One region of the Roseibium sp. AWQ4_290 genome, then DNA from elsewhere that is predicted to be linked to it. Evidence: predicted binding sites of a transcription regulator. Region 1 holds the regulator's gene; the other holds the start of a gene.
What was found. Region 1 encodes HrcA, which represses chaperone genes, less so after heat shock. Its sites were predicted from a motif close to GTTAGCACTCNCNNNNNGNGAGTGCTAAC; they were not measured.
Positions count from the first base shown of each region.

Region 2: a site for HrcA is predicted at 1,597-1,625, ahead of groES (co-chaperone GroES). Genes of this name have one in related genera too.

Region 1 covers NZ_JBSWYG010000013.1:98,199-109,595, reverse strand. Annotated here, with positions in the region: gene ACXAH0_RS14590 (methyl-accepting chemotaxis protein) at 104-1,792, opposite strand; gene ACXAH0_RS14585 (VHL beta domain-containing protein) at 1,966-3,792, opposite strand; gene ACXAH0_RS14580 (ActR/PrrA/RegA family redox response regulator transcription factor) at 4,054-4,599, opposite strand; gene ACXAH0_RS14575 (ActS/PrrB/RegB family redox-sensitive histidine kinase) at 4,691-6,040, opposite strand; gene secB (protein-export chaperone SecB) at 6,217-6,705, shown strand; gene ACXAH0_RS14565 (carboxymuconolactone decarboxylase family protein) at 6,900-7,307, opposite strand; gene ACXAH0_RS14560 (HesA/MoeB/ThiF family protein) at 7,339-8,142, opposite strand; gene hrcA (heat-inducible transcriptional repressor HrcA) at 8,169-9,218, opposite strand; gene rph (ribonuclease PH) at 9,421-10,134, shown strand; gene rdgB (RdgB/HAM1 family non-canonical purine NTP pyrophosphatase) at 10,219-10,866, shown strand; gene hemW (radical SAM family heme chaperone HemW) at 10,863-11,397, shown strand, end outside.
Region 2 covers NZ_JBSWYG010000014.1:167,033-178,429, reverse strand. Annotated here, with positions in the region: gene groL (chaperonin GroEL) at 1-1,152, opposite strand, end outside; gene groES (co-chaperone GroES) at 1,208-1,495, opposite strand; gene ACXAH0_RS15720 (hypothetical protein) at 1,874-2,443, opposite strand; gene ACXAH0_RS15715 (sigma-54-dependent transcriptional regulator) at 2,559-4,049, opposite strand; gene ACXAH0_RS15710 (hypothetical protein) at 4,194-4,979, opposite strand; gene ACXAH0_RS15705 (EAL domain-containing protein) at 5,322-6,944, shown strand; gene ACXAH0_RS15700 (M16 family metallopeptidase) at 7,009-8,340, opposite strand; gene ACXAH0_RS15695 (M16 family metallopeptidase) at 8,343-9,713, opposite strand; gene ACXAH0_RS15690 (hypothetical protein) at 9,949-10,656, opposite strand; gene lspA (signal peptidase II) at 10,734-11,270, opposite strand; gene ileS (isoleucine--tRNA ligase) at 11,294-11,397, opposite strand, start outside.

The DNA.
Region 1 (11,397 bases):
GCCATTCCCATTGAGGGTTTTGCAAACCATTCGGCTTGCCGCCTCTTTGGCGAGGAAAAGAGGCCAGTCTCCTTTTGGGAAACCGGCCCCTGGTTTGTTTGCTTTATGCGGCGGAGCGCTTGCGCACCTCTTCCAGGAAATGCGCCACCTGGCCACGCAGCTGGGAGGCGTTGGCCCGCAGCTCCTGGGCCGAAGCATCAACCTTTTCCGCCGTGTCGCGGGTGTTTTCCGCAGCTTCCGCAACACTTTCAATATTGGTGGTCACATCAACCGTGCTGCGCGACGCTTCTGTTGCGTTGGAAGCGATCTCCTGGGTTGCAACACCCTGTTCATCGACAGAGGCCGTGATCGACGAGGCGATCTCGTTCATGTTGTTGATGATCTCGGTGACTGAAGAAATCGCGCTGGCCGCATGGCTGGTTTCTTCCTGGATCGCGCTGATCTGGCTGGAGATCTCTTCCGTTGCCTTGGAGGTCTGGGTGGCCAGTTCCTTCACCTCGGCCGCGACAACGGCAAAGCCCTTGCCGGCTTCCCCTGCCCGTGCCGCCTCGATGGTCGCGTTGAGGGCAAGAAGATTGGTCTGTTCGGCAATCGCCTGAATGAGCGTGACCACTTCCCCGATCCGGCTGGCGGCTTCCGACAGGCCGTTCATGCGCTGATTGGTGGCTCCAGCTTCTTCAGAGGCTTTGGCCGCGATCTCGCTGGAGGTCTGCACTTGACGGCGGATCTCATTGACAGAGGCAGACAGCTCTTCAGCTGCTGCGGCCACCGTTTCCACATTGTGAGCCGCTTGAGAGGAGGCATGGGACACCAGCCCGCTCTGTTCATTGGTGCGTGCCGCAACGCCGGTCATGTCCGAGGAGGCCGACTGGAGGTGCTGGACGGAGCCGTCGATAATGTTGAGCATCTCCATGATTTGCCGGTCGAAATCGCCGCTCAGGGTCTGGATCTCGGCGCCTTTTCGGGCGGCATCTTCCTGGGTTGCGGTTTGCTGCTCTTCCAGGCTGCGCCGTTCGGATTCGTTCTTGACGAAAACCTCCATGGCGGCGGCCATCTGGCCGATCTCATCGCCCCGGTCTGACCCTTCAATGGTAATGTCCGTGTTGCCGTTCGCCAGCGTGCTCATGTTCTCGGTAAGGGCTCTGAGGGGGCGCACGGTCTGGCGCAGGGCAACAATGGCAATGGCGATGGCAACCAGCGCTCCGGCAACCGCCAGCGCAATGATCTTGGCTGCGGTGCTCCAATAGGCCGCATCCAGATCATCCACATAAACGCCTGTGCCAACCATCCAGTTCCAGGGGGCGAACCCGGCGCCCCAGCCATATTTGGAAATGGCAATATCGCTGTTGGCGCGGGGCCAGAAATAAAGCACCGCACCGCCGCCGGTCTGTGCCTTGTTGATCAGCTCCCGGACCATTTCCTTGCCGGTCTTGTCCTTCAGGCCGATCATGTTGGTGCCGTTCAGCGCCGTTTTCGGGTGAACCAGATTGATGCCGCTGAACTCATAGGCAAAGACATAGTTATTGCCTTCAAAGCGGATTGCGCCGATGGCGTCCTTGGCCCGTGCCTGGGCCTCTTCCCGGGTCATCTCACCCATCTGCTCCTTCTTGTAGAAATGGGCGGCAATGGCGACAGCGCTGTTTGAGATGTTCTCAATTTTGGTGATCCGCTCTGCGAACATGGCGGCGTAAAGATTGTTCAGGCTGAGGGCACAGATGGCGACCGTGAACACGAGGATCGTTGCGATGGGTAAGGTGATTTTCCAAGTTATTGGCCAGCGTGAAAAAGACATGGCTAAGTGATTCCCCCAAGGGTTGCAGTCGGGGGATATAACGCTGTAATGATTGATCAAATTCTTAAAGATCTCTAGGAAATCAACACAATTCAATCTTATGAAAAAGAATAAAAACTACCCTTGGAAAAAATACCTAAAGTATTTTTTGTAATCATCTAAATTTAATCGGATTATCGCCTTGCGCAAAACACATCCCTGAGACCGGGCCGCGACCAGGTCGCATTCTGGATCTGGCCCTTCAGGACGTGGCCCTGCGCCTCATAGTGGAAGGTATTCGGGCTGCCGAGACGTTGCAGGGTTACAGTGCCATAGCCCATCTCCGCAACCGTTGCGCTCTGCCCGTCAGGCGAAAAGACCACATTGAGGTCAATTCCTGCAGTGCACAGGTAGTCGGCCACACTGGCCTGGGCGTTCCGTTGCTGGACGGCGGGTTGCCCGCCGCCGCCAACGCTGCCTGGAGGCACTGGCCCGCCCTGGCCGCCCTGGTTGAACTGGTCTCCGCCCTGAAAACTGCCCTGGTTGTTGCCCGGAAAGACACCATTTTGCGCACCGCCCGGGAACCCGCCCTGCGGGGCGAACCCGCCTGCGCCGCCGCCTGTAATGACCACTTCCCGGTAAGGTGACTGGGTCACATAGATCCCCCGGCACTGCCCATTTGCGCCGCGCACGGTCCAGGCATGGGAGACATACGTCTGCTGTTCCAGGATCTGGCCGGGTTCCAGACGGGCATAGGGGCGTTCCCCGCCGCGGTAGTCCACCCAGTGAACTTCGATCGGCTCCTGGCTGGAATTGCGGAACACGATCTGTCCCGGTTGCACGGCCTCAATGGAACGGACGCGGCCGAGTTCGGCGCAGGACAGATCCGAGCCGGGGTCCTCACCGGTGCCGCCAAGGCCCTCTTCGCCGACAATTTGCTGCGGCAGGGCGCAGGTGGCCACAAACAGGCGCACCGGGTTGGCGCTGCCCTTCAGCGAAACCGAATAAGGCGGTAGGCCCTCCACCGAAATGGACAATTCGGATTCCCGGATCATGGCTTCCCAAAGGGGATCCGTCATCTCCACATTGACTTCCGGCAGCGAGACGCCCGCTTCATTGGCGCTGGACGAGCCGAAGGCGTTGAACGTGGCCGCATAGGTTCCTGCGGTGATCTGAACCGTCTGGGGCATGCCCTCTTGCAGCGCGGCCGGGGCCTGCTGGAACAGGATGCGGGCAAAGCCGGACTGCGTGGTGCAGTCGGCACGGAAGTCCCGGTCATCTGTCTGCGGCACGGCATGCTGGATCAGGGAGAGCGAGCCTGCCTGGTTGCCCGGATCGGTCACCCAGCTGCGGCTGTCGGACGGGGCAACAAGACGTGCCTGGCCAGTGCCCGGTCCGGACGCAGCACCGGTCACGGCCGTGTTCGGGCCCGGGGTTGAAATCGGTGTGTTGACCTGTTCAAGCGGTTTCAGGGAGCCGGGATCTTCAGGCGGCTTCACCTCAACGACAGACGGTGACGTCTTGGTGGCTTCTTTCGCCGTCTCTGTCGGCTCGGACGCCGGTTTGGGCAGTTCGGCCGGCCGTGTCTGTGCAGGTGCCGAGCTTGAGGGCCCAGCGGCAACACCGGCTTCCGTGCCCACAACCCGGGCGGCTGCGCCTGGCTTGCCGTCGCTGGACACGTCCACCACCAGGGTACCGCCACTGCACAGATTGGCGTCCCGGTGCAGAACCCGGCTGTTTTCCAGGGTCACTTCCAGTTTCACATCACAGGGCGGCAGCGTGTTGTCGCTGCCCATCGTGTCGATGACCACCCCCTTGTCGTCCCGGCTGATGATGGCCCGGTATTTTTTGTCGACGGTGATGGAACGAATGCCCGGTTCCGGCGGATCCACATTGATGCGCAAGGTTTCCGGGACGGATTGGGCGTGGGCGCCCAGCGACAGAACAGCCAGACCGCAGGCCGCAAACAGGCCGGATTTGAGGAACAGCGCAGTTTCATTGCGGGCAGCCAGAAGCCGCATGAGCAATCTCCGTCGGAGCGCCGGCCTCAACAAGCTGCGCACCGCCTGCCATCTCGACAGGTCCGGGCGCGGCGTTCAGGGCCGGGCAAGACCAGTTTTTCGTGTGAGTTGGGCTTGGGCCCCGGCTGGTGCTTCCGTTCCGCCGGTGCCAGGCCGAATCGCCTCACACGCGTGAATTCCCGATAGGACCTAATTAGGCAAAATGGCGTTGGAAGGGCAAGCCTCCATGCGGCCCGCCCGCGGGAAAGCGGGCTGAAACCGTCAGCGTGGTGCCCGTTTTGCTAGGATACGCTGCAAGGTGCGCCGGTGCATGTTGAGGCGGCGTGCCGTTTCGGAGACATTACGGTCGCACAGCTCATAGACTCGCTGGATGTGTTCCCAGCGCACCCGGTCCGCCGACATGGGGTTTTCCGGCGGCTGGGCCTTGTCTTCCGGCTTGCGCGCCAGGGCGGCGACAATGTCGTCCGGGTCGGCCGGTTTCGCGAGGTAGTCAATGGCCCCGAGCTTCACCGCCGTGACTGCCGTGGCAATGTTGCCATAGCCTGTCAGCACGATGGCGCGCGCATCCGGGCGCTTGGCGTGGATTTTCTCGATGACATCCAGCCCGTTGCCGTCTTCCAGCCGCATATCGACAATTGCATAAGCCGGAGCGTTCTGGGCGATCTTCACTGTGGCATCCTGGACACCATCGGCTGTTTCAGCGGCAAAGCCGCGTTTTTCCATGGCGCGTGCAAGCCGTTGCTGAAACGGCTTGTCATCATCGACGATGAGGAGACTTGTGTCTCCGGAGCCGGTTGAAGGGATCATGTGGTCCGTCATGGCGTCTTACCGTCTGGTCTTCCATTCTTTCGTCAGGCGCCCGATCCATCAGAAGCATCACCCGCCTGTACAGTCAATTTCAGCCGTTATGGGGCGAAAACGATGTTTCGTCCACTCCATTGCTGCTCTCAAAGATTACGCGTGGCCAGCTGATGCGGATCTGCGCACTGTTTTTGGGCGGTGGCTGATTGTCCAGAACCAGCTTTGCCCCGGTGCGCTCCAGCAGGGTCTTGGCAATGAAGATGCCCAGCCCGAGCCCTCCGCCTGTGCCGCCAGAACCACCATGTGCGGATCTGCTGCCGCGCACGGAGACATAGGGGTCTCCGATCCGGCCCAGAATATCGATTGAAAAGCCGGGCCCGTCATCCAGAATAACGATCGACAGGGTGGTCTCGTCCCAGGTGGCGGTCACATCCACCCGTGATCTTGCGAAATCGACCGCATTCTCCACCAGATTGCCGAGCCCGTAGCGGATGGCGGCATTGCGGGTGCCGACCGGTTCTGCGCCCTCCCCGGTCCAGGTGGCATGAATGGCAACGCCAGTGCCCCGGTGCGGGTCGATCACATCCTCGAGCAGTTGTGACACCGGCATCCGCTGGTAGGTCCGGTCCTCTTCGCTGGACAGGCTGGTGAGCTGTTTCAGAATCTCCCGGCACCGTTCCGCCTGGGAGCGGATCAGGGCGACGTCTTCGCCCCTGGCGTCTCCGGTTTCGAACTCGCTGTCCAGCTCCTTCGCGGCGAGATAGATGGTGGCCAGCGGCGTGCCAAGCTCATGCGCGGCAGCGGTGGCCAGCCCGTCCAGGGCATTGAGATGCTGTTCCCGGGCCAGAACCAGTTCGGTGGCCGCCAGGGCATCGGCCAGCTGGCGGGCTTCTTCGGCCACCCGGAACGCATAGACCGCCATGAAACCGAGTGTCAGCACCAGGGCGATCCAGATCCCGGCGGAATATACCACCGGCAGGGCGAAATTCTCCGTATCTGGCCAGGGCAGCGGAAAGTGGAAGACCGCCAGAAAACTGGCGCTGGCCGTGGCCAGAACCCCCAGCATGACCGTATAGCGCGCCGACAGGCCTGTGGCGGAGACCATGACCGGGGCCATCAGGAGAAAGGCGAACGGATTGCCGAGGCCGCCGGTCAAAAACAGGAGCACGCTCATCTGGATAATGTCATAGGCCAGCTGCAGCGCGGCGGCCCGTTCCGACAGGCGCATGGCGGAGGGCCAGCGGATCTTCAAAAAGATGTTGAGCCAGGCGGACAGGGCGACCATGGCAAAGGCGGGGCCGGCGGGCAGGCCATAGCCCAGGCCGACATGCACCAGAAGAAGGGCTGCTGTTTGACCGCCCACCGCAAGCCAGCGCAGCCTGACCAGGGTGTCGAGCTTCAGCCGCCTGTGCGGCAGCGTGATCATCGACGCAGGTTGATCCGTCATGACCTTCTTTTGAAATGGAATCGGCTTGCTGGCAAGGTCATGGCCCTTGTGCCCGCCGTTGGTAGATGTTAGCCAGCCGCTAACACGGCTGTCCGGATCACGCGGGCCGGCGGCCAGCCGGAGGGATTTCAGTACTCTTCATTTCAGATCAGCACCGCGAAACGGAATGAAATACGATGACCGACACAAATGACGGCGGCGCACAGCCGCAGACGGAAGGTGCTGCTGCACCGGGCATGCATATCCTGGGTCAGTACATCAAGGATCTGTCGTTTGAAAACCCGAACGCGCCGCGCTCCCTCCAGCAGGGCGAAGTTCAGCCGAAGCTTGACATCAATGTGAATGTCGGCGCCCAGCAGATGGGTGAGGACCAGTTCGAGGTTGTTCTGACCCTGACGGCCAAGGCTGCCCGTCCCGACATGGTCATGTTCAATGTCGAGCTGGTCTATGCCGGTCTCTTCAAGATCACCGGTGTGCCGCAGGAGCACATGCATCCGTTTGTGATGATCGAATGCCCGCGCATGATCTTCCCCTTCGCCCGCAACATTCTGGCCGAAGCAACCCGCAATGGCAGCTTCCCGCCGCTGATGCTCGATCCGATCGACTTTGCCCAGCTCTACCGCCAGAACATGGCCCAGCAGGCTGGCGACCAGAAGCCGAACTGACGCGCACCAGGCGCATTCAGCTTCAAGGTTCAGCCTTTAGGTAGGCGCTCAAACCCCGTGCCGGTCTCCGGCGCGGGGTTTTGCATTGAAGACCAATTTCAACGGACAGGGACCCTCTGTGCGTCATTCTAGAGAGTGACGTGTAAGAATGTTCCCTGGCCATCCCCAGTCAATCCGATGAAACGGGATTGGCTCTATTGGGCTTCAAATTCTGGATCGACGGGAACCTGAAGCGTGGTCACCAGGGCGTTGGTCATGGAGGCGAGACCGATGATCTGCACCAGTTCGCCATGTTCCTCATCGCTCATGCCTTTCGCCCTGGCGGATGCGGTATGGGAATGCACACAGTAGCTGCAGCCATTGGCAGCCGACACGGCGATATAGATCATCTCGCGGGTTTTCGGGTCGAGCGCGCCGGGCGTGGCCATCACCGTCTTCACCTGTTCCCAGGTGCGTTTCAGGCCGGCAGGGTCATTGGCGAGCGCCCGCCAGACATTGTTGATGAAATCGGAGCCGCGGGTGTGCCGGATATCGTCAAAGACCGCTTTGACGTCCGGCAGGTCTTCTGCCTCCTGATCTGAAATCAGCCGCACCGTAGCCATGGCTATCCTCCTCGTGAGCTTGGTGGTGGGCTCAGGCCTCTTCCAGAAGCGCCGCCCAGCTTTTTGGCGCCTCCCCGTTCAGCGGGTTTTTGGGGGAGCGTTTGTAGCGGACCGTTTCCATCCGGAAGCTGCGCGCGTCGAACATCACCATGCGCCCGGTGAGCCCCTCGCCGGTTCCGGTGATCTCCTTGATCACCTCCATGGCTTGCATGGCGCCGAGGATCCCGGTCAAGGCCCCCAGAACTCCGGCCTCCGCGCAGCTTGGCAGCAGCCCGGCACGGGGTTTTTTCGGAAACAGGCACCGGTAGGTGGGGTTGGGGGCACCATCCGCACCGGTTTCAAAGGGCCTCAAGGTGGTGATGGAGCCGTCGAACTGGCCGACCGCCGCTGTCACCAGCGGCTTCTTGGCAAAGAAGCAGGCGTCAGAAACCAGATAGCGGGTGTCGAAATTGTCGGAGCCGTCCACAACCAGATCATAGCCGGACACAAGGGCGAGCGCATTGTGCCCGGCTATGCGGGTTGGATAGGGCGTGACCTGCACATTTGGGTTCAGCCGGGCGATGGCCTCTGCGGCACTGGCAACTTTCGGCTCGCCAAGCTGGTCGGTATCGTGAATGACTTGCCTCTGCAGATTGGACAGCGACACCGTGTCGTCATCAACAATGCCGAGGGTGCCAACTCCGGCGGCCGCCAGATATTGCAGGACCGGTGCCCCAAGGCCGCCAGCGCCAATCACCAGCACCTTGGCCGCTTTCAGTTTCTGCTGCCCGGCCCCGCCAATCTCATGCATGACGATGTGGCGGGCGTAGCGTTCAAGTTCTGCGGAGGAAAGCATCTGGGGTCCTGCGAAACGGAAGGGGGTTATTTCAAGATGCGGCTGACAAGGCGGGCCGTGTAGTCGACCATGGGAATGACCCGCGCATAATTCAGGCGCGTGGGGCCGATCACGCCGAGCACGCCGACAATGCGCTGGTTGCTGTCCCTGTAGGGCGAGACGACAAGGGACGAGCCGGACAGGGAAAAAAGATTGTTCTCAGAGCCGATGAAGATCCGCACCCCGTCGCCCTTTTCCGCAAGGCCGAGAAGCTGGATCAGATCCTTCTTGTTTTCCAGATCGTCAAAAAGAAGCCGGATGCGCTCCAGATCCTCTGCTGCGTCCAGGTCGGTCAGCAGGTTGGACCGGCCCCGCACGATCAGGGTGCCCGGGTCGGTGGCCGTGTCGCCGCTCCACACGGCCAGACCCGCATCAATTACCTTCTGGCTGAGCTGGTCGAGTTCGGCCTGGTCCGCATCGCGCACCCGCTCCAGCTCTGTACGGATGTCTGAAAGCGTCCGGCCCTGGATCTGGGCGTTGAGATAGTTGCTGGCTTCTACCAGGGCGGAAGACGGCAGGTTGGCCGGAAGGTCGACAACCCGGTTTTCCACGGACCCGTCTTCGCTCACCAGAATGACCAGCGCCTTTTGCGGTTCAATGCGCACGAATTCGACATGTTTCAGCCGGGTATCGGATTTGTGGGTCAGCACGACCCCCGCGCCCATGGACAGCCCCGAGAGCATCTGGCTGGCCTCTGTCAGCACCTGTTCGCTTGAGGTGGCTTCCTGGGAGGCGCGCACCTGAACGTCGATCTGGCGGCGCTCGTCTTCGGTCAGGTCGCCCACTTCCAGCAGGGCGTCGACAAAAAACCGCAGCCCGACCTCCGTCGGCAGCCGGCCTGCGCTGGTATGGGGCGAGTGCAGCAGGCCAAGATGTTCCAGATCGGACATCACATTGCGCACGGAAGCCGGCGACAGGGACATGGACAGGGAACGCGAGACATTGCGGGAGCCGACCGGCTCGCCGGTCTCCAGATAGCTTTCCACGATGGAGCGGAAAATCTCGCGGGATCTCTTGTCGAGGTCGCTGAGGCTCAAAGGGCGTTCTCCGTATGACTGACCATGTTTTGCACCGGGTTTTGGCGCTGATACCCAAGATATAGGCGCAAAATGGGTCCGGCGTGAAGCAGGCCCTTTACCTTGCACGAAAATGAGGTCTACAAGGCGCACGGGATTTGAAGGAAACAGCGGTGTTGCACTGGACTGTTCCGTTTCATGGCGAAAGTCGAAAGGAAGTTTCATGCGTCCGTCTAAACGCGCAGCTGACGAGCTCAGGGCTGTGACCCTTGAGCGGGGAGTATCCAAACATGCGGAAGGATCGTGCCTGGTCAAGTTCGGCGACACCCATGTCCTGTGCACCGCCAGCCTGGAAGAGCGGGTGCCGCCCTGGCTCCGCGGTCAGAACCGTGGTTGGGTGACGGCGGAATACGGCATGCTGCCGCGGGCAACCGGTGAGCGCATGCGCCGTGAGGCCAGCGCAGGCAAACAGTCCGGCCGGACCCAGGAAATCCAGCGTCTGATCGGCCGGTCCCTGCGGGCGGTTGTTGATCTGCAAGCGCTGGGCGAAGTGCAGATCTCCGTAGACTGCGATGTGATCCAGGCCGATGGTGGCACCCGGACGGCCGCCATTACCGGCGCCTGGGTGGCCTTGCGCGACTGCGTGGAATGGATGCGTTCCCGGGACATGGTGTCTGGTACGGTTCTCAAAGACCATATTGCCGCCATTTCCTGCGGCATTCATGAGGGCAGCCCGGTGCTGGATCTGGACTATGCGGAAGACAGCACGGCGGAAACGGACGCCAATTTCGTGATGACCGGATCGGGCGGCATTGTCGAAATTCAGGGCACGGCAGAGGGCGCGCCCTTCTCCGAGGACGAATTCAACCAGCTTCTGGGACTGGCCAAGGCAGGGATCACCCGTCTGGTCGATCTTCAGAAAATGGCCATTCTCTAAATCAGTGTGCCGGTCTCCCGCTGGTGAGGCCCGCCAAGAGGGGGCTGGCTTGACCAGGTTGAGCCGGCCCGGGAACATAGCATCATGAGCCACCGCAAACTCATCCCCGGCAAACTCGTTGTTGCCAGCCACAACAAGGGCAAGATCCGGGAAATCAATGAACTCCTGGGGCCATACGGGTTCGAGGTGGTCTCTGCCGGGGATCTGGACCTGCCGGAACCGGTTGAGGACGGGCTTACATTTGAGGACAATGCTGCGATCAAGGCTGAGGCGGCAGCAGAGGCGTCCGGCCTCCCTTCGCTCGCCGATGACAGCGGGTTCTGCGTTGAAGCGCTGAAGGGAGATCCGGGCATTTATTCCGCGCGTTGGGCGGGGCCGGACAAGGATTTTGCCATGGCCATGCGCACCATTGAGGAAAAGCTGCAGACGCTTGAAGGCGGCGCACCCGGCAACCGCAGGGGCTCCTTTGTAGCAGTGCTGTGCCTTGCCTGGCCCGATGGCCACAAGGAGTTTTTCCGGGGCGAGGTTGCAGGCGACCTTGTGTGGCCGCCGCGTGGCAGCCAGGGCTTTGGATATGATCCCATGTTCAGACCGGACGGGCATACGCGCACCTTTGGCGAAATGACGTCAGAGGAAAAACATGGCCTGGAAGCCGGAGCAGAGCCGCTGTCCCACCGCGCCCGTGCATTCACGGCCTTTGCTCGAGGCTGCCTGGAGGGGGCGACACGGTGACCGGTCAAGAGGCGGCAGAAGGCGGTTTCGGCGTTTATATCCACTGGCCGTTCTGCGCGGCCAAATGCCCGTATTGCGACTTCAATTCCCATGTCCGCCACCAGCCGGTCGACCAGGAGCGGTTCGCGGACGCTCTTGTCCGGGAAATGACCTATCTTGCCGGGCTGACGGGCCCAAAAACCGTCCAGTCCGTGTTTCTGGGTGGTGGGACCCCGTCGCTCATGGACCCGGCGACAGTGGAACGGGTGCTGGTGGCGGTCTCCGATTGCTGGAGCATGGACGAGAAGATCGAGATCACGCTGGAAGCCAATCCGACCTCTGTCGAGGCGACCCGCTTCAAGGGGTACCGGGCGGCCGGCGTGAACCGGGTTTCCCTCGGGGTGCAGTCCCTCCATGATCAGGATCTGAAGCTTCTGGGCCGCCTGCATGATGCAGCTACCGCGCGTGCGGCCATTGAAACCGCCCGGGCCACCTTCCCGCGCCTGTCCTTTGATCTGATCTATGCCCGGCCCGACCAGACTCTTGGCGCGT
Region 2 (11,397 bases), on a different contig from region 1:
TGCACCGCCAACGCGGATGACAGCCACACCGCCAGCAAGCTTGGCCAGGCGCTCCTGAAGCTTCTCACGGTCGTAATCGGAAGTGGTTTCTTCGATCTGGGCCTTGATCTGGCCAACGCGGCCGTCAATGTCTTCCTTGGCACCGGCACCATCAACGATGGTGGTGGTTTCCTTGGTGATCGCGACTTTCTCAGCGGTGCCGAGCATGTCGAGGGAGACATTTTCCAGCTTGATGCCGAGATCTTCGGAGATCACGGTGCCGCCGGTCAGGATGGCAATGTCTTCCAGCATGGCCTTGCGGCGGTCGCCGAAGCCCGGAGCCTTGACAGCAGCAATTTTCAGGCCGCCGCGCAGCTTGTTGACAACGAGGGTTGCCAGAGCTTCGCCTTCAACATCTTCAGCGATGATGAGGAGCGGGCGGGAAGACTGAACAACAGCTTCCAGAATCGGCAGCATGGCCTGCAGGTTGGAGAGTTTTTTCTCGTGCAGCAGGATGTACGGCTTTTCCAGGTCGGCCAGCATCTTGTCGGCATTGGTGACGAAGTAAGGAGACAGGTAGCCGCGGTCGAACTGCATGCCTTCAACGACTTCGAGCTCGGTTTCCAGGGACTTGGCTTCTTCGACAGTGATCACGCCTTCGTTGCCGACTTTCTGCATGGCTTCGGCAATATCCGCGCCAACCTGCTCGTCGCCGTTTGCGGAGATCGTGCCGACCTGAGCCACTTCTTCGGAAGTGGTGATGGTCTTGGAAGCAGCTTCCAGGGACTTCACAGCTTCAACAGCAGCGAGGTCAACGCCGCGCTTCAGGTCCATCGGGTTCATGCCGGCAGCAACAGCCTTGGCGCCTTCCTTGACAATGGCCTGGGCCAGAACGGTTGCGGTCGTGGTGCCGTCACCAGCAATGTCGTTGGTCTTGGAAGCCACTTCGCGCACCATCTGGGCGCCCATGTTTTCGAACTTGTCTTCCAGTTCGATTTCCTTGGCAACGGACACACCATCCTTGGTGATGCGCGGTGCGCCGAACGCCTTGTCGAGAACGACGTTGCGGCCTTTCGGGCCGAGGGTGACTTTCACAGCGTTTGCGAGCGTGTCCACGCCTTTGAGCATGCGCTCACGGGCGTCGGAGGAGAATTTTACTTCTTTAGCAGACATAGGGTCGTCTCACTTGAATGTTGAATGGAGAGAGATCAGAAGCGGTTCGCTGAACTTAAGCGATCACGCCCATGATGTCGGATTCCTTCATGATCAGCAGGTCTTCACCATCGATCTTGACTTCGGTGCCGGACCATTTGCCGAACAGAACGCGGTCACCTGCCTGAACGTCGAGGGCAACGATTTCGCCGTTGTCCTTGCGGGCGCCGGTGCCGACAGCGATGATTTCGCCTTCCTGCGGCTTTTCCTTAGCGGTGTCCGGAATGATGATGCCGCCGGCCGTTTTCTCTTCAGAGTCTACCCGGCGAACGACGACGCGGTCGTGAAGTGGACGAAATGCCATTAGACTGTTTCCTCTCATGAGCGCGCCCCACGCAATTTGGCAGCGCGCGAGACATGATTTTTGGGTTACATAACGCAGGGGCCTTCAGGCTCCTGTGGCGCAGTAGCACTCCCTCAAGGCGAGTGCTAGCAGCGCCATGGATTTATGCAGCAGGACCCGGATTGTCAATGGTTTGAGAGGAAATTTTCCGCCCGCTGCCGCCGTTGCCGGGACCCGGACCTCTGACATGGTTAACCGGCTTCAGATCGTGGGGCTTTTGCGTCCGGGAAACCGGTTGCGGCCTGCGGTCTGGAGCAACTCGCGTTTCCTGGAATTTGCCTTTCGCTGCCTGACATCAAAGATGGCATAGCGTATCTATTCCATATCAACGCACACGCCCTAATTGGGGGCCGTGATTGTGAAGGGCAAGGTGAAAGTTGCTGTCTTGCCGTTCACTTCGTCGGAAAACCGTGTTTCCAGCTGATAAGTGCCTTCGCGAAGACCGCTGAACTGAAACGACAGACTGGCTGCAAGCTCACGCTGCCGCGACCGGCCTTTGCCGGCAAAGACGGCGAAACCGTCCTGCTGGGTCAGAACCTGCCCGGTCAGGTTCAGCAGCTTGTAGCTGGCGGTAAGCTCATAGGCATAAAGGCCCTCAGCCTCGCGGAAGCCATAGCCAACCGGCTCGGCATAGATGAACAGAACATCGCCTGCCCTGAACTCAGTCTCGGCGCGCGGCGTGTACTGTCCGTATGCGGCCCCGGCCGTCTCAGCGAACGTGGCGGCCGTAAAGGCCAGGCCATTGGCGTCCCAGGCAGCATCGAATGCGGCCAGGGCAGACGTGTACGGTGAGGAGGGTGTGGCCTTAGGATCAGCCGGCGCCGGAGCTGAGGAGAGGCCGGTAAATCCCAAAGTCATGCAAAGAAGCGTGGCGGCGCCCCGCCGGGAAAAACGTCGTCCTGTCACCATCTATTACGTCCCCGCGCGCCCTAAAGTCTTGTCGTTGCTTGGCGATTTTGCCGATATAGACCGACTTTCGCCGGGTGACAAGAAAATGCGTGCAATGCGGTAAACTTAGGCCGGTTTAAAGACTGCGGGCCGTCCAGGACTGGCGTTTGCGATAGATTGTCGACGGGCTGATCTCCAAAGCCGCTGCCGCCATGGCAATGTTGCCGTCAAAAGCGTCCAGCGCGTCTTCGATGATCCGGCGTTCCTGGGCCCAGAGCGGCTCAATTGCGCCGAAGGGGCGGCTGGGAGCACTGATCCTGGACCGTTCGCGCGACAGGTCTATCACCGCGTTGGGGCGGCCGGACTGATCCCGGATGACCATGGGCAGCATGTCGTAGGTGACAGCCGCACCGTCATTCATGACCACGATCTGACGGATGGTGTTTTCAAGCTGGCGGACATTGCCCGGCCAGCCATACGCGACAATCCGGGTCTCCGCATCCGCATCGAAGCCCTTGAAGCCCCGGCGCTCCTCCCCGGAATAACGTTCCAGAAAGGCTTCGGCGAGGGGCAGGATGTCGTCGCGGCGCTCACGCAGGGGAGGCAGATGAACAGGCAGAACATGCAGCCGGTAATAAAGGTCCTCGCGGAACCGGCCTGCTGAAATTTCCTCGATCGGGTTGCGGTTGGTGGCGCAGATGATCCGCGCGTCGACCTTCCGCGACTGGGTGTCGCCGAGCCTCTGGAACGTGCCGGTCTGCAGAAACCGCAGCAGCTTGCTTTGCAACAGCGTGTCCATTTCGCCGATTTCGTCCAAAAACAGCGTGCCGCCATCGGCCTGTTCCGCGGCGCCGGCCCGGCTTTCGCTCGCCCCGGTAAAGGCACCGCGCATATAGCCGAAAATCTCGCTTTCGATGAGGTCCCGGGGAATGGCCGCGCAATTCAGCGTCACGAACCGGTTGGGCTGGCGCTCAGAGAGATCGTGAATGGCGTTGGCGCACAACTCCTTGCCGGTGCCCGATTCCCCGGTGATGAACACAGGGGCCTGCGACGGGGCCATACGCTGGATCTGATCCTGGATCTCGAGCATTTTCAGCGAGGTCCCGATCATCCGGCCGAGGCCGCCGGCCTCGGGCGCAGACCGTTCGGTCCGCTTCAGGGGGGCAGTTCGTTCAACCGGCTGCGGCACAGGCTGAGCCTGGTTCACGTCGGGCCGGGCTGGGGGAGCCGCCGGGCGGCGCTGCTGCAGCTGAAACGTGATCTTGCTGGCAAGAGCGTCGAGGGAAAAGGGTTTGGTCAGGAAGTCATGGGCGCCTGCGCGCATGGCGCTGACAGCCCGGGAGACGGAGCCAGAGGCCGACACCGCGATGATGACTGCTTTCGGGCAGCGCACCGCGTAGGCTTCCAAGGCTTCGTCACCGCCGATTGTTTCCAGGTCTATGATGAGAATGTCGGTCGACTTGTCGGCCAGATCCTGAAGGCAGGAGGCAGAATCCGTATAAAGGATCGGGTCGGCACAGGAGGCGGACATTTTCGCGCACACGGCAGAAGTGCGGGCGGCCTCGGAGGCCGATGCGTCCAATACGCGTACAATCACAGGCAAAGTCTTGCCCTCATTACTCCCCATTGCTGGGTAACTCCCATCGCTAGATCCGGGTCTTCCATAATCGAAAGATTCGTCAGTCTGATAATTCTCCGAACAGGGTAAACAAAGCGTTGTCAGATGACGCATTTTGCAGTTTTTGCCGAGAAAACCAGCGGCTGTAACAATTTAAAATGCAAACGAGAGAATCAATCCTAGGGTGAGGCCTGCGAAAAAGCAACCAATTGATAACGCTGCGGCAAATTTGAGCGAGACGTTTTTCGGCGTCAAAGCCGTGCCGGAGAGGGCAGGGGCTGTTTGGCCGGTCAGGGCTGGGGCGGAACTTTTGACGGGCTCAGCCTTGGGGGCGGGGATGTCCTGCGGCACCGGTATGCGCATGTCGTCGCCCGCCTTTGTGTTGCCTGTCAGGGGTGGGCGCGGTTCATCTGCGGGTGCAGGTCCAGGCTGGTCCCGGGCTGGGGCTTGCGCTGGCGCGATGCTGAATCTGGGGGCATAGCTGCCCTTGGGAATGGTGATCCGGACAGATTCCTGAGTGCCGGTGCCGGCATAGTATCCGGACAGGCGGCGGCGCAGGCGGGCTGCCTCCACCCGCACGATTGGATCGGTCACAGGATTGAAATCGTCGTCCCGGCCGAGAGCCTCGGTGGCAATCGTGTATCCCTTGATCTTCTCGAGCCTGTTCTCCAATGCGGCGGTCACCACGAATTTGAGAAAAGCGCGCAGTTGCGGAGCGGACTGAAATTCCGGGCTCGCAAGGGTTTTGGTGAGAGCGGCCCGTATCAGATCCTCAGACACTTTCAAAGAAGAGGGGTGAGCGTCAGCGGGGCTGGCCGGAGTGTTTGTGGCCGCTGACAGCTGGGGGGCGTCTTCCGCTGCTGGTGTGGCGGACGCGGGGGCTTTTCTCGCAGCAGTTTGCAGAGACGCAGAGCCTCTTGATTTCGCGACGGGATACATTCCAGTTCCCTTTCGGTAACCGGTTCTTACGCTCCACGACAAGTTGCCCTAACGTCATGTTAGCGCTCCGGCTTCCAATTGCAAATTGTTAAAATACGTATCGCCTCCCCTGCTGGCATTGGAAGTGTCCGGCAAAGCAGGGCGGCGAACTGGCCTGGAACCGAAAAAACTGCGGCTTTGGAGATGCATAGTCGGGGACAAGTCCCGGAATCCACGTTTGAATGCGGCTTGCGGATTCGGAGGTCACTGGTTCTTAAGGCATGATTAACCAGTCAATTGTGATTCGGGTCGGAACTTTCAAATACCATGGGCCGGACAGGGACCATCTTTGTAGCAATCTGCATGGCGATTATCGCGCTGTCTTCGGCGACCGTGATGATTTTTCAGTTCGGCCGTCCGTTTGGCGAGGCGGTGTCCCTGTCGCTTGCGCTGATGTGCACCATGATCCTCGTTCACTTGTTGGTCGGGCGGGCCCGGGACCGTGGGGCTGTCAGTGAAGCGGTGGACCGCCTCGAAGAACGCATGGCAGACCTCGATGAAGATGTCGGCAATCTGGAAGGCCGTTTGACCGGCATGGAACACTCCGTGCCCCGGCGCACGCGGGCGGAGATTGATCCGATCTTTGCCGAAGTCGAGGTTTTGGGAACGCTGGTCAAGCAGATGGCAGAAGCCATGTCGGACCTGGAAACCCGGATGGAAGACCAGCAGGCGCTGGCGCCACCTCCCCAGATGCAGAACTTGCCCCACTACCGGCAGGATGCGCCACCGCTTCAGGTGCAGGCCCCCGCAGCGCAGCCCGGATTCGCATCACCGCCCTTTTCGCATCCGCAAGCCCGTCCTGTGCCCGTTCCGCAGACCGCGCCGCCGGCGCACCAGCCCCAACCGCAGCCTCAGGCTTACAATGCCCCTCAGACTGCGCCTTCTCCTGTTCAGGGCCGGGCTGTGCAAGGAGGCCGGGACGACTGGGACCGCCGCTATGGAGGGCAGGCCGAACCGCAGCCCATGCCGCCTGAAACACCCGTTGAGGCGGCTTATGCTCCTGGTGCCGGCTATGATGCAGACCCTGCTGCCGATCCCGGTGCACTAGCATCCGCACCCTTTGGCCAGCAGGATCAGGCGGCGGATGATTTGCCGCATGTGACGCCGGCTCCGGTTCAGCCGGAGCGGCCGAAGCCGAATATGGCCATGCGTGAGCTGATCACCTCCGCGCTGAACGCCAACCGGGTGGAATTGCACTTGCAGCCCATCGTGACCCTGCCACAGCGCCAGGTGAAATATTATGAAGCGTTCACCCGTCTGCGCGACGCCAATGGCAATGGGGTGGAGGCGAAGACTTTCCTGCCCGAAGCCGTTCTGTCCGGCCAGATTGCCCGGATCGACAACCTGTTGCTGTTCCGCTCCATTCAGGTGATCCGCCGCCTGACATCCCGCAACCGGAATGCGGTTCTGTTCTGCAATATTTCATCGGTGTCGCTGGTGGATGAAGCGTTTTTCCCGGGGTTCCTGGAGTTTGTGAAGTCCAACCGCAATTTTGCAGATGTGCTCGTCTTTGAGTTTTCGCAAAGCGATGTGGCGGATATGGGAGCGATGGAACTGGAAAGCCTGAGTGCGCTCTATGATCTCGGCTTCCGCTTCTCCATCGACCGGATTTCCGACATGAAGATGGACTTCAACTCCCTCGCGGGCCGGGGCTTCAAATATGGCAAGCTGCATGCCGACTATCTGATCGGCCGCCGTGAAGCCATTCACGGTCATATCCACCCGTCCGACTTCGGCGATTTGCTGCACCGCTACGGCATGGAGCTGATCACCGATCATGTGGAGACGGAGTCCCAGGTGCTTGAGCTGCTCGACTACGATATCCGGCTCGCGCAGGGCAACCTGTTTTCGCCGCCGCGCCCGGTCCGGGCGGAGGTGTTGCAGGGAACGCCGGCCCCCGGTTCCAGAAAGACGGCCGCTGGCTGATCCCAGCCAGACGGATTTTTCCGCCGCATCTATGTTCTGAACCGTCCTGGACCCCCGAGCCTGATCAGCCGTCCTGCTTCTGTCCGACCGTCACGATGGTCGGCGGGGCACCGGCCAGCAAGCGCCGGGCAACGCGCTGGACGTCTTCCAGGGTGACTGCTTCGATTTCCCGGTTGCGCCGGTCAAAATAATCGATACCCAGTCCGGCATTTTGCAGGGCAACCAGTTGGCGGGCAATCTTTCCGGATGTGTCAAACCGCAGCGCATAGGAGCCGGTGATGTACCGTTTCGCCGCATTGACCTCTTCTGCACTCGGCCCGTCCGTTGCCATGCGCCGGATCTGCTCCAGCATCACATCAACAGTTTCCCCCGCCCGGTCGGTGCGGGTGGCCGCTGAACCAAGCAGAAGCCCAGTGTGGCGGTAAGGCGACAGGGAGGTGCTTGCCCCGTAGGAAAGGCCGCGCTCTTCCCGCACTTCCTGATACATCCAGGAGGTGAAGGTGCCGCCCCCTAGTATGTGGTTCATCACATAGGCGGCCTGAAAATCCGGATCATCCCGTTTGACCCCGGGCAGACCCATCAAAATCGTTGTCTGGGGCACATCCAGCTCCCGGTGGAGCGTTGCCCCTGATGCGGGTGCCAGCTCGGGCACGGAGGCCTTTTCGGACGTCTCGGGAAGACCGGCAAAGACATCGTCCAGCACCTGGGCAAGACGCTTTGCGTCAATGGCACCGACCACGCCCACATTCAGGCCGCTGCGGGTCAGAAGTCGTTTGTGTTGCTGTTTCAGGTCGTCCCGTGTCAGGGTTTTGAGGGTGTCCTGTGTGCCTGCTGTCCGGCGGGAATAGGGATGGTTCTCAAACATGGCTTCGGCCAGGGTGCGCCCGGCAATCGCATCCGGGTCGGTTTCGGCACGTTTGGCCTGGGCGACAAGCCGTGTCTTCATGCGCTCCACGGGGGTGTCGTCGAAACGCGGTTCATTTACGGCCAGGGCGAGCAGGCCGGCCGCTTCGTCGAGCGTGGGGCTCAAGGTTCTCAGGCTGCCGTAAAACCGGTCTTTGCCGGTGTTGAACCCGATGCTAATGGCCAGCTCTTCCATCCGGCCCTGAAACGCCTCTGAAGACAGATCACCGGCTCCCTCATCCAGCGATGCGGCCAGAAGACGGGTGAGGCCGCCCTTGCCGTCCGGGTCCTGTGTCGCACCACCGTCAAAGGCAAAATTCATGGCGATGATGGGAACCGTGTGGTCTTCCACCAGCCAGGCCTCGATGCCCTTCGGGCTGATGACCCGTTGCACCTCGACCGCTTGGGCACTGCGGATCAAGACCGCAAGGGTGGCCACCATGAAGGCGGAGCTTACAAGGACCGTGCGCAGGGAAACAGCAAAATGGGGCATGGTCAGGATTTGTCCTTGGCAGGAGAGGGGCTTTTGGGGGTGGTTTCTGCAGCTTCGGAAGACTCCCGGCGCAATTCGCCGGTCACGGGCAGCCCCGCAAGATAGGTGCGTGCCGCGTCCAGAACATCTTCAGGCGTCACGGCGCTCACCTGTGCGGGCCATGTCTGGACGTTCTTGATGGTCTGTCCGGTGGCCAGCGCACCGCCAAAGAGCCGGGCAAGGCTGGACTGGCTGTCCTGGGCATAGATCGCACTTGCGACCATGCTGTTGCGGGCCCGGTCGACTTCCTCTTGGGTGACGCCGTCCTGGAGCAGGGCGCGGATCTCTTGGGCAATCAGCTCTTCCATCTCCTTTAGGCTGTGGCCGGGGCGGGGCGCGGCATAGACGCCGAACCGGCCCGCATCCAGCGCCTGGCTCTGGTAATAGGCCCCGGCGCCCAACGCGGCCTTGCGCTCCAGCACAAGCGATTTGTAGAGTCGGCTCGAGGGACCTTCCCCCAGAATATAGGCGAGGATGTCCAGCGCTTCAGGTGTCCGGCCGGTTCCGGTGGTCTGGCTCGGCACAATCCAGGTCTGGGACACGGATTCCTGTCGAACCCGCGCATCGGAGACGACGACCCGCCGCTCCCCGGACAAGGGCGGCTCTGCGGGGCGGACCCGGGGGCCGGGATCCGCACGCCGGGCGATCTGGCCATAAGTCCGTTCTGCAAGTTTGCGGATTTCGGCCACATCGACATCACCGGCTATCACCACCACAGCGTTGTTGGGCGTGTAGAACCGGTCATAGAAGGCAAGGGCCGTTTCCTTGTTCAGTGCTTCGATTTCGCTTTGCCAGCCAATCACCGGCGATCCATAGGGGTGGTTGACGAAGGTGACCGCGTTCAGCGCCTCGCGCAGCCGGGACCCCGGCTCGCTGTCAACGCGGCTGCGCCGCTCTTCCAGAACCACAAGCCGTTCCGGGTCGACAACCGCGTCACTCAGAACAAGGTTCTGCATCCGGTCTGCTTCAAGTTCCATCATCAGAGGCAGATGCTCCTTGGCGACTTTCTGGAAATAGGCGGTGTAGTCCAGGCTCGTGAAAGCGTTTTCCTGACCGCCCCGTTGGGCGATGACACGGGAGAAGTGGTCTCCAGGATGTGTGGACGTGCCCTTGAACATCAAGTGTTCCAGAAAATGGGCAACGCCGGACTGACCCTCCGGTTCGTCGGCGGACCCGGCCTTGTACCAGATCATATGGGTCACGACAGGGGCGCGGCGGTCCGGAATGACCACCACCTGCAGGCCGTTTTCAAGCGTGAAACTCCCAAGATTGGGAGCGATGACAATGTCATCGGCCGACAAAGTCCCGGCCCGGGCATAAGGGATTGGCACCACTGCCGTTGACCCGAGAAGAAGGAGCGGAAGCAGGAGACTTCGGATGGGGTGTTTCCAAAAGAGGCCACGTCCTTGATGTGTCTTCGCGGGGGCAGGGGTCAAGCGCGTCTCCCATTCTTTGTCATAAAATAAAAAACCTCCGGACTAATCCTTCCATATAGGAGGGTTGGTCCGAAGGTCCCATTACAAAAATGTCATCGCTGCCCGCCCGGCGCACGGATCAGGCGGATCGGGATCAGTTACAATATTGTGACTGGCCTTCCAGGCACCGCGGATCCAGCGGCTTGCTTGTGTAGGGGTCGACGTTGCCCGGCTTTTTGTCTTTCGACTTGGCCACGACCTCCGGCATCGGCGCATCCGGTGATGGTGTACTGTAACTGGCCGGGGGCTCGGTCAGGTAGCGGCGGGTGGCAAGACCATTATTGGCAGCGCCAACCTGCTGCGCCTTGATCTTCTGTAGCCGTTCCCATTCGGCGCGCTGTTCTTCCCGGGTCAGCAAGTCACCCTCGGCCACATCGTTCTCACGCCGCTCGGCGTCTAGGTCGCGGGTCTGTTGTCCGGTCACGCCAGTGATCTTGAAACCGCGCATCTGCTCCGGTGTCAGGGGGGCCTTGTTGAGCCCGCCGGTATCAGCGTAGATTTCCTTCAGCTCTTCGAACTGGGCGTTTTGCTGTTGCTTGGGCCAGTTCGCGTCTTTGGCGCCAGCCACATCGGTTTCTGGCTCCGGCAGCTTGGCGGTCTCAGCCGGCATGGCGAGCGGGGCGCGGGGCTTGTAGTCAATCGGCTTTTCGTTCGGGTCGACAGCCCCGAGACCTTTCATGAAGGAGTTCACGAGCGCGACGTCCGGTGCCTGGGACGTGCCGTCTGCCGCCTGGCAGGCCACAAGGCCCGTCAACAGAACGAGACACGATGAAAATTGGACCCAGTTTTGCTTCGTCCGCACCACAGCAGACTCCCCGATTTCCGATTGAGGTTGCGGCCGTTCACGCGCCCGCGATTCTACGATCCTGCCTTAGACCTTCATTTTGAGGCTGAATTAGGACCATTTGTGAAACTGTCATACAGGAGACCGATCACTCCTGCAACGATCCACACATCTGCCAGGTTGAAGACATACCAGGAGAAACTGCCCACGTGGAAATGGACAAAGTCCACGACGGCGCCATAGGCGATTCGGTCGATCCCGTTGCCGATGGCCCCGCCAATCACAAGGGCGAGGGCGAAGGCCACCAGTTTTGAAGTGCAGCGGGCAGACCAGATCCACAATCCGATGGTGATCACGACGGTCAGCACAGCCAGGAGCCACCGGCCCGTTTCACTGTCCTGCTGGAACAGCCCGTAAGACACGCCCCGGTTCCAGACCAGAACGATGTCCAGGACGGGGAGCAGCTCAACGGGCCCTTTCAAGCGCAGATCAAAGCCGTAGAGCAGCCAGAGCTTGCTCGCCTGATCCAGCACCAGGCCGGTCAGAGCGACGGCAAACACAAGGGCGCTGAGGCGGCCCCAGAGACGGGGCCGCCTTCCAGGGCTCTGATCGGGGGGGGCGGTGCCGGTCATGCTATGCTGCACCCGCCGCTCTGTCAGGCCGCAGCATGGGTCGCGTCCCATTCCCGCAGCGCGTCCGCATCCCGCAAGGACACATCCGGGTAGTCGGGATCAGAGCCGACCTCCGGAAGGATCTTCC